One region of the Streptomyces sp. NPDC088810 genome, then DNA from elsewhere that is predicted to be linked to it. Evidence: riboswitches for the same ligand, from Rfam matches in the RefSeq annotation. Region 1 holds a riboswitch; the other holds the start of a gene.

Region 1 (4,410 bases):
GTGCGTCGACGGGTAGGTGATCATCAGCACCGCCAGCTCGTCGCGGTACTGCTCGATCTTGGCGCGCAGGTCCTCGACGTCGATCTCGCCGTCCTCGGCGGTCTTCACGACGACGACCTTCATGCCCGCCATCACGGCGCTGGCCGCGTTGGTGCCGTGCGCGGAGGACGGGATGAGGCAGACCGTGCGCCGCTCGTCGCCGTTGGCCCGGTGGTAGCCGCGTACGGCGAGCAGACCGGCCAGCTCGCCCTGCGAACCGGCGTTCGGCTGGAGCGAGACCTTGTCGTAGCCGGTGACCTCGGCGAGACGTCCCTCCAGCTCGCGGATGAGCGTGAGGTAGCCCTGCGCCTGCTCGGCTGGCGCGAACGGGTGCAGCTGCCCGAACTCGGGCCAGGTGACCGGCTCCATCTCCGTGGTCGCGTTGAGCTTCATGGTGCACGAGCCCAGCGGGATCATGCCGCGGTCGAGCGCGTAGTCGCGGTCGGCCAGCTTGCGCAGGTAGCGCAGCATGGCGGTCTCGGAGCGGTACTGGTGGAAGACCGGGTGGGTCAGGTAGGCGTCGGTGCGCAGCATCGCCTCGGGCAGGGTGTCCTCGGCACCCGCGTCGAGCGCCTCGATGTCGCCCTCCACGCCGAAGGCGGCGAAGACGGCGGCCAGCTGGGCCCGGTTGGTGGTCTCGTCGCAGGCCGCCGAGACGTGGTCGGCGTCGACGAGCCGCAGGTTGACCCCGTTCTCCCGCGCGGCGGCGACGACCTCGGCGGCCTTGCCGGGCACCCGCGCGGTGACGGTGTCGAAGTAGGCGCCGTGGACGATCTCCACGCCGCCGGCCTTCAGACCCTCGGCGAGGATCGTTGCGTACCGGTGCGTCCGCCGGGCGATGGTCCTGAGCCCGTCCGGCCCGTGGTAGACGGCGTACATGCCGGCCATCACGGCGAGCAGCACCTGTGCGGTGCAGATGTTGCTGGTGGCCTTCTCGCGGCGGATGTGCTGCTCACGGGTCTGCAGCGCGAGCCGGTAGGCCTTGTTCCCGTCGGCGTCCACGGAGACGCCCACCAGGCGCCCGGGCAGGCTGCGGGCGAACTTCTCGTGTACGGCCATGTAGCCGGCGTGCGGACCGCCGAAGCCCATCGGCACACCGAAGCGCTGGGTGGTGCCGACCGCGATGTCCGCGCCCAGCTCGCCCGGCGAGGTGAGCAGGGTCAGCGCCAGCAGGTCGGCGGCGACGGTGACGAGGGCACCCAGCTCGTGCGCCTGGTCGATGACGGGCTTGATGTCGCGTACGGCACCGGAGGCGCCCGGGTACTGGATCAGCACGCCGTTGATCTCGCGCTCGGCGATGTCCGCGGGGATGCCGTCGCCGAGGTCGGCGACGACCACCTCGACGCCGGTCGGCTCGGCACGGGTCTCGATCACGGCGATGGTCTGCGGCAGCGCGTCCGCGTCGACCAGGAACAGGCCCTTCTTGTTCTTGCCCATCCGCCGGGACAGCGCCATGGCCTCGGCCGCGGCCGTGCCCTCGTCCAGGAGGGAGGCGCCGGAGGTGGGCAGCCCGGTGAGCTCGGCGACCACGGTCTGGAAGTTCAGCAGGGCCTCGAGCCGCCCCTGGGAGATCTCCGGCTGGTACGGCGTGTAGGCCGTGTACCAGGCCGGGTTCTCCATGACGTTGCGCAGGATGACGGGCGGGGTGAACGTGCCGTAGTACCCGAGCCCGATCATGGAGCCCAGCACCTGGTTGCGGTCGGCGAGCGAGCGCAGTTCGGCGAGCACCTCGGCCTCGGTGCGTGCGCCCGGGAGGTCCAGGGCATCGGCGTTCTTGATCACGTCCGGGACGGCGGCGGCGGTCAGCTCGTCGAGCGAGCCGTATCCGACCTGCGCGAGCATCTTGGCCCGCGCCTCCTGGTCGGGTCCGATGTGGCGCTGCTCGAACGGAATGCCCGCTTCGAGCTCGGAGAGCGGAATGCGATGGGCGGTCATTGCGGAGGCCTCCTGGTCTGACGCGACCTTCGAGGGGCACCCCGGTACGGATACCCCGACGGCCTCCCCCTCTGTCATCTCAACCTGAGAGCTTCACCGGCCACCCGAAGGGCGCCGGCTTTCACCGTCGGTGAGGGCGGGAGCCGTGGACACCCGCCCTGCTTTCCAGAGTGACCTCGTCCGTGCGGTACGTGAGCCTGAGAGATTCCGGGGAGGAGTTGCTCCTTCGGCGCCTCCGAGGTGGTCGGAGGACTCTCCCGCACGGGGTCAGCAGCCGCTGTCAGCCTACCAGCGAGGTCAACGCCGGAGCCTTCGAGTGGCCGCCTCCCTGAATGTGCTCTTTTGTAGTGCTTACGGATGAGTTGCGACCACGTGGAGGGAGAGGGACCGTGCAGACCGACATCGATCCGCGCAACCTGATCGGCCGCAAGGCGTTCGACCGCAATGGCACCAAGATCGGCACCATTGACGAGGTGTACCTGGACGACGCCACCGGAGTGCCCGAGTGGGCGGCCATACGCACCGGCCTGTTCTCCCGGGACGCCTTCGTGCCCCTGGCGCCCAGCGAACTCGTCGACGGCACCCTGCACGTCCCCTTCGACCGCGCCCTGATCAAGGACGCCCCCGACTTCGGCGTGGGCCGCCACCTCTCCCCCGAACAGGAACTCCAGCTCTACCACCACTACGGCCTCGACGTGGTCCCACCCCCCACGGTCCCGGACCACACTTTCGGCAAACTAGCCGGAACAGAAGAACCCTGACCTCCCCGACACCAGCCTCCCTCGCCCCACGCCCGACCCGGGACGGGGCACGCGACCGGCCCCGGCCCGGGGCCCGGCCCATGTCCGCCCTCTGCTCCGACGTCCACGACTCGGCCCAGGCCCGCGCTTGACCGCATCTGCGGCTCCCCGCACCCCCGGGCCCCCGCCCGGCATGTCCGCCCGCCGCCCCGACACCCACGGCAGGGACTACCCCCGCACCTCACCGCATCCGCAGCTGCCCGCACCCCCAGCCCCAGTCCGCTGCGCGACTGACCCCGCCCGAGGCCTGGCGCATGTCCGCCCTCCGACCCACACCCGCGCCAGGGCCTGCATCCGAGACCTCCCCGACTCGGCCCACGCCCGCGCTTGACCGCATCTGCGGCTCCCCGCACCCCCGGGCCCCCGGCATGTCAGTCCTCTGCCCCACGCCCACCCCCGGCCAACGTCTACGGGATCCTGCTCCCCGCCTGGCCCACGTGGGGGTCCCGGCCGGGTGCACCGGCATGGCTTACGCCTGTGATCCTGCCTACGTCTCGGGCCCGGCCCACCTCTGAGGCGGTGTGGGTACCCGGGCCGGCCCCGTCGGGCCTGGCCTACTTTCTCGACTTGCCCGACCTCCACTACCCGCCCCTCAAGCTTGGCCCACGTGCACGGCCGCGCTCAGGCCCGAGCCACCGCCCCCTGCGCACCCGGGCCCGTGTCCGAGCCCCGATCTGCCTCCACATCCTGACCCACGTTCCCGGCTCGACACCCGCCTGGTCCGTCGGGCGGAGTCCCGGGAGGGTCAGTGAGGGAGGTGGGTGGATGGGGGAGGTCCGGGACCAACGGCAACGGGTCGGCCGACTCCAGCGCGGGATCGTCGACAAGAAACGTCCGCACACGCCCCGGCTCGGACTGCGGCGTCTCGAACCGCACCGTCACCCGCCCCAGCCCACTCCCCTGCACCCACCCGGGCCCGTACTCCGCATGCCGTACGTCCTGCCCGGCACGCCAGTGCCGTTCCACCGGCTCCGGCCGTTCCACAACGCCCTCGGCCATGGCCTCCTCCGGCGCCTCCGCCACCGCCCGCGTGGGCATCGCCTGCGCGAACAGGTCCTCCTGCGTGTAGTCGGCGAGCCCGGACACCCCCACCCCGAGCAACCGCACCCCACCCGTGGTGTCCACGGAGTCCAGCAGCCGCGCAGCCGCCTCCCGGATGACGGCGGGGTCGTCCGTGGGCCCCCTGAGCGTCTCGGAGCGGGTCAGCGTGGAGAAGTCGTACCGCCGTACCTTCAGCACGATCGTCCGCCCCGACAGCCCCGCCTCGCGCAGCCTCCGCACACACCGGTCGGCCAGCCGCTGCACCTCGAGACCCACCCGCAGCCGGTCGTGGATGTCCACGTCGTACGTGTCCTCCACCGACACCGACTTCGCCTCCCGTTCGGCCACCACGGGCCGCTCGTCCCGGGCCAGTGCCATCGCGTACAGCGCGTGACCGTGCGCCTTGCCGAGCAGCCGCACCAGTTCGTCCTCACCGGCCTCGGCCAGCTCCTGCACCGTGCTGATCCCGGCCCGGCGCAGATGGTCCCCGGTGGCCGGCCCCACCCCCGGCAGGGTCCGCACCGGCATCGGCCCCAGCAGCGCCCGCTCGGTGCCCGGCTCGATCAGCACCAGGCCGTCCGGCTTGGCCTGCTCG
Region 2 (4,410 bases), on a different contig from region 1:
CTTGACCCGGTCGATGGCGATCTGCTCGGCGACGTCGACGTGCTCGCAGCCGCCGTAGTAGCGGCGGCCCGGGTAGCCCTCGGCGTACTTGTTGGTCAGCACCGAGCCCTGGGCCTCCATCACCGCGAGCGGCGCGAAGTTCTCGGAGGCGATCATCTCCAGGGTCGACTGCTGGCGGTCCAGCTCGGCGTCGACCGCGGCGGCGATCTCCGGGTCCAGCTCGTGCAGGGGCGTGTTCAGAACAGTCACAGGGCTACGACTCCTCAGCCGGCGGAAAAGGCGGTGTACTCGTCGGCGGAGAGCAGGTCGGCCGGCTCCTCCGCGACGCGTACCTTGAACAGCCAGCCGCCCTCGAAGGGGGCGGAGTTCACCAGCGACGGGTCGTTGACGACGTCCTCGTTGACCTCGGTGACCTCGCCGGTGACCGGCGAGTACAGGTCGGAGACCGACTTCGTCGACTCCAGCTCGCCGCAGGTCTCGCCCGCGGACACGGTGGTGCCGACCTCGGGAAGCTGGACGAACACGACGTCACCGAGCGCGTTGGCCGCGTGCTCCGTGATGCCGACCGTCGCGACGCCGTCCTCGGCGGCCGACAGCCACTCGTGCTCCTTGCTGTAGCGCAGCTGCTGGGGGTTGCTCATGGCCTGAATTCTCCTGTACGCGGGGGAGTGCTGATGAATGGGGGACTGCTGAGAACGTGCGCGAGCAGCGCTGATGTGCCCGACGTCACGTTCCGGCACGACGCGGGGCTACGACGGTGTCACTTCTGGCGCTTGTAGAACGGCAGCGCCACGACCTCGTACGGCTCGTGGGTGCCCCGGATGTCCACGCCGACGCCCTCGGTGCCCGGCGCCGCGTGCGCCGCGTCGACGTAGGCCATGGCGATCGGCTTGCCCAGGGTGGGGGACGGGGCACCGGAGGTGACCTCGCCGATCACCTCGCCGCCGGCGACGACGGCGTACCCGGCGCGCGGCACCCTGCGGCCCTCGGCGACCAGGCCGACCAGCACCCGCGGCGGGTTCTCCTGAGCCCGGGCGGCGGCCTCGGCGAGCGCCTCGCGGCCCACGAAGTCGCCCTCCTTGTCGAACTTCACCACCCGGCCGAGCCCGGCGTCGAAGGGGGTCAGCTCGCGGGTCAGCTCGTGCCCGTACAGCGGCATGCCCGCCTCCAGGCGCAGCGTGTCCCGGCAGGACAGCCCGCACGGGACCAGACCGGCGCCCTCGCCGGCCTTGGTCAGCGCCTGCCACAGCTCGACGGCGTGCTCCGGCTTCACGAACAGCTCGAAGCCGTCCTCGCCGGTGTAGCCGGTGCGGGCGATCAGCGCGGGGACGCCGGCGACCGTGCCGGGCAGGCCCGCGTAGTACTTCAGGCCGTCCAGGTCGGCGTCGGTGAGCGACTTCAGGATGCCGGGGGACTCCGGGCCCTGGACGGCGATCAGCGCGTACGCGTCCCGGTCGTCACGGACCTCGGCGTCGAAACCGGACGCCCGCTCGGTGAGCGCGTCCAGCACCACCTGGGCGTTGGAGGCGTTGGCCACCACCATGTACTCGGTCTCGGCCAGGCGGTAGACGATCAGGTCGTCCAGGATGCCGCCGTCGGCCTGGCAGATCATGGTGTAGCGGGCGCGGCCGACGCCGACGGAGGCGATGTTGCCGACCAGGGCGTGGTTCAGCAGCGCGGCGGCCTCGGTGCCGGTGACGGTGATCTCACCCATGTGGGAGAGGTCGAACAGTCCGGCCCGGGTGCGCACGGCGAGGTGCTCGTCGCGCTCGGAGCCGTAGCGCAGGGGCATGTCCCAGCCGGCGAAGTCGGTCATCGTCGCACCGAGCGAACGATGCACGGCATCGAGCGCGGTGTGGCGCAGCTCAGTGGGTTCGGTACTGCTCATCGGTCGGTCGTCTCCCAGGGAACAGGGATGGGGCGAGGAACGTTCCTCCCCATCTGTCATCGGAACCTGAGAGGTTCGCCACGACCGCCACAGGGACGATCAGGGCTTGCACCTTGGGTGGAGCCACTGTCACAGCGGCCCGCTTTTCAGATGTGCCTCGCCCGCGCGGTAACGGGGCCTGAGAGATTCAAGGGAGGGACTTGCTCCTTCGGCGCCCCAGCGGCACAGACGTACGGCTGGGAACTCTCCCGCGCGGATTCAAACGGCCGGTATGCAGTTGGCGCGCACATCATTGCACGCCGCACCGCGGCCAGCCAGAGCGCGCTGCTTGTGACCGACCTGTGGCACTACGCACACGAAGCGCCGACCGTTGCCCATTACCTTCTCTTTACATACAACGGGGATGGGACGACCGAGCCCACTGGGAGGACGATCACGGTGAACAGGACCTCGGCCTACGCCACCGACGCCGGCATCGCGGTGCCGAAGCCGCCCTCCGCCCTGGCCCGCCGGCGCGGCGCCGACCGGCCCGCCCCGGTCGTCCGCGACCTGCGCGACCGCGCCGGCCGCAGCCCGCACGCCCTGCTCTTCGGCCCCCGCGACCTGGTGGTGATCACCGGGCTGCCCGGCAGCGGCAAGTCCACCCTGATGCACCGCGCTGTCACCGGCCACCGCATCGACTCCCAGGACGCCCGCGACCGCTGGGCGGCCCGCGTCCCCCGCCGCCTGCCCTACGCGCTGTACCGCCCACTGGTCCGCCTCGCCCACTACGCCGCCCTGCGCCGCGCCCTGCGCACCGGGGAGGGAGTCGTCGTGCACGACTGCGGCACCCAGGCCTGGGTGCGCGCCTGGCTGGCCCGCGAGGCCCGGCGCCGGGGCGGCACCCTGCACCTGCTCCTGCTGGACGTCAGCCCCGAGACGGCCCGGCAGGGCCAGCACGAGCGCGGCCGGGGCGTGTCCCGCTACGCCTTCCGCCGCCACCGCCGCACCACCGCCCGGCTGCTGCGCGCGGTGGAGAAGGGCGAGCTGCCCGCCGGCTGCGGCGCGGCGGTGCTGCTGGACCGGGACGCGGCGGACGTCCTCAGGCGCGTGGGCTTCACTCGGTGAGGGACTGTCACAGCCACCCGCTAGCCTTCATGCTCACAGCAGTGGTTCCCAGCAGGCGGTAGGCAGATGGACTTCCCGGCGGACTTTCCCGCGGACTTCCCGGCACAGGCGCACCCCCAGCCGCACGGCGGCTGGCCCGGCAACGAGCTGGAGGAGGTGCTGTCGGCCTCCCTCGGCATCCCCTCGGCGGGCGGCCGGATCATCGAGGTCCTCGGCCGCAGCTTCCTGTGGATACCGCTGCCCAACGGCGGGGGCCCGCACAGCGGCCCGCTGGACCTGCCGACCATGGACATCGGCGGCCAGACGTACGTCCCGGTGTTCAGCTCGGAGGAGCAGCTGCGCCAGGCGGCCGGTGCCCACATGTCGTACACCATCGCCCCCGCGGTCGAGTTCGCCCGCGGCCTGCCCCCGCAGGCGGGCATCGCGGTGAACCCGGGCGGTGTGGTCGGCGTTCCGCTGCCGCCCGCGGCCGTGGCCGAACTGTGCCGGGCCGGCCGCACCCCGCTGGACGGTCCCGGCACCGGCGGCCGGGTCCGGCTCTTCGAGCCCGACTGGCAGGACGACCCGGTCGACTTCCTCTCCGCCGCCTCCGCCGAGTTCGCCGGCATCGGCGTGGTGCTCACCGCCCGCCGCTGCCTGGCCGCCATCGAGACGGCCGAACCGGTCATGTTCGTCGGCGTGGAACTCTCCCAGTGGGAGGGCGACGTGCGCACCCTGCCCCTGGACGCCCTGGGCCGTGCCCTCGGCAAAGTCCCGGTCAAGTGGCCGGTCAACCTGATCCTCATGGACGTGGCGGACGACCCGGTCTCCGACTGGCTGAAGACGAACGTGCGGCCGTTCTACCAATACGGCCACTGAACGCACCGAAGGGGCACGGGGCTGCATTCGACATGCGGCTCCGCCGCGGGGGCGCGACAACCCACCGCACACCCGGGCCCGCGCACGGACAGAGGGCCCCGGGCTGCCAGGCGCTTAAGCTGTCTTTGAACGCGGGGCACTGAAAAGAAGGGCCGGTACACCAGGTGAGCGCGAGCCACAGCGGCAGCGTCGAGCACATGCTGCGCCAGGTCACGCCCGGACGCTACGACGCCTACGAGGCCCTGCTCCGCGCCCTCGCCACCCCCTCCTCCGGCCAGATCTGGATGCTGCTGTGGCACGGCCAGGCCGGCTCCCCGGACGCCCAGTACGGGAACATGGAGGTCGACGGCTTCCACTACGCCCCCTGCGTCACCTCCGCCCAGGAGCTGTCGGCCAGCGGCTGGAACCGCTCCTACGAAGTGGTCGACGGCCTGGACGTGGCCCGCACCCTCTACCCCGACCACTACGGCCTCTGGCTCAACCCGCACGCCCCGGGCGGCGGTGTCGGCATCCCCTGGCTGGATCTGCGCCGCATCGCCACCGGCCTGGACCGCCAG

What was found. Region 1 has a riboswitch for glycine ahead of gcvP (aminomethyl-transferring glycine dehydrogenase). Riboswitches for the same ligand answer to the same signal wherever they lie in the genome.
Region 2: linked by a shared signal. The riboswitch ahead of gcvT (glycine cleavage system aminomethyltransferase GcvT) and the one ahead of gcvP (aminomethyl-transferring glycine dehydrogenase) in region 1 are both predicted to bind glycine.

Annotation. Positions count from the first base shown of each region.
Region 1 covers NZ_JBIVJQ010000003.1:9,486-13,895, reverse strand. Annotated here, with positions in the region: gene gcvP (aminomethyl-transferring glycine dehydrogenase) at 1-1,974, opposite strand, end outside; glycine riboswitch at 2,150-2,244, opposite strand; gene ACIP4Y_RS10850 (PRC-barrel domain-containing protein) at 2,364-2,735, shown strand; gene ACIP4Y_RS10845 (DNA polymerase IV) at 3,396-4,410, opposite strand, start outside.
Region 2 covers NZ_JBIVJQ010000011.1:2,645-7,054, forward strand. Annotated here, with positions in the region: gene glyA (serine hydroxymethyltransferase) at 1-249, opposite strand, end outside; gene gcvH (glycine cleavage system protein GcvH) at 264-641, opposite strand; gene gcvT (glycine cleavage system aminomethyltransferase GcvT) at 761-1,888, opposite strand; glycine riboswitch at 2,045-2,149, opposite strand; gene ACIP4Y_RS29380 (AAA family ATPase) at 2,327-2,995, shown strand; gene ACIP4Y_RS29385 (enhanced serine sensitivity protein SseB) at 3,062-3,853, shown strand; gene ACIP4Y_RS29390 (enhanced serine sensitivity protein SseB C-terminal domain-containing protein) at 4,051-4,410, shown strand, end outside.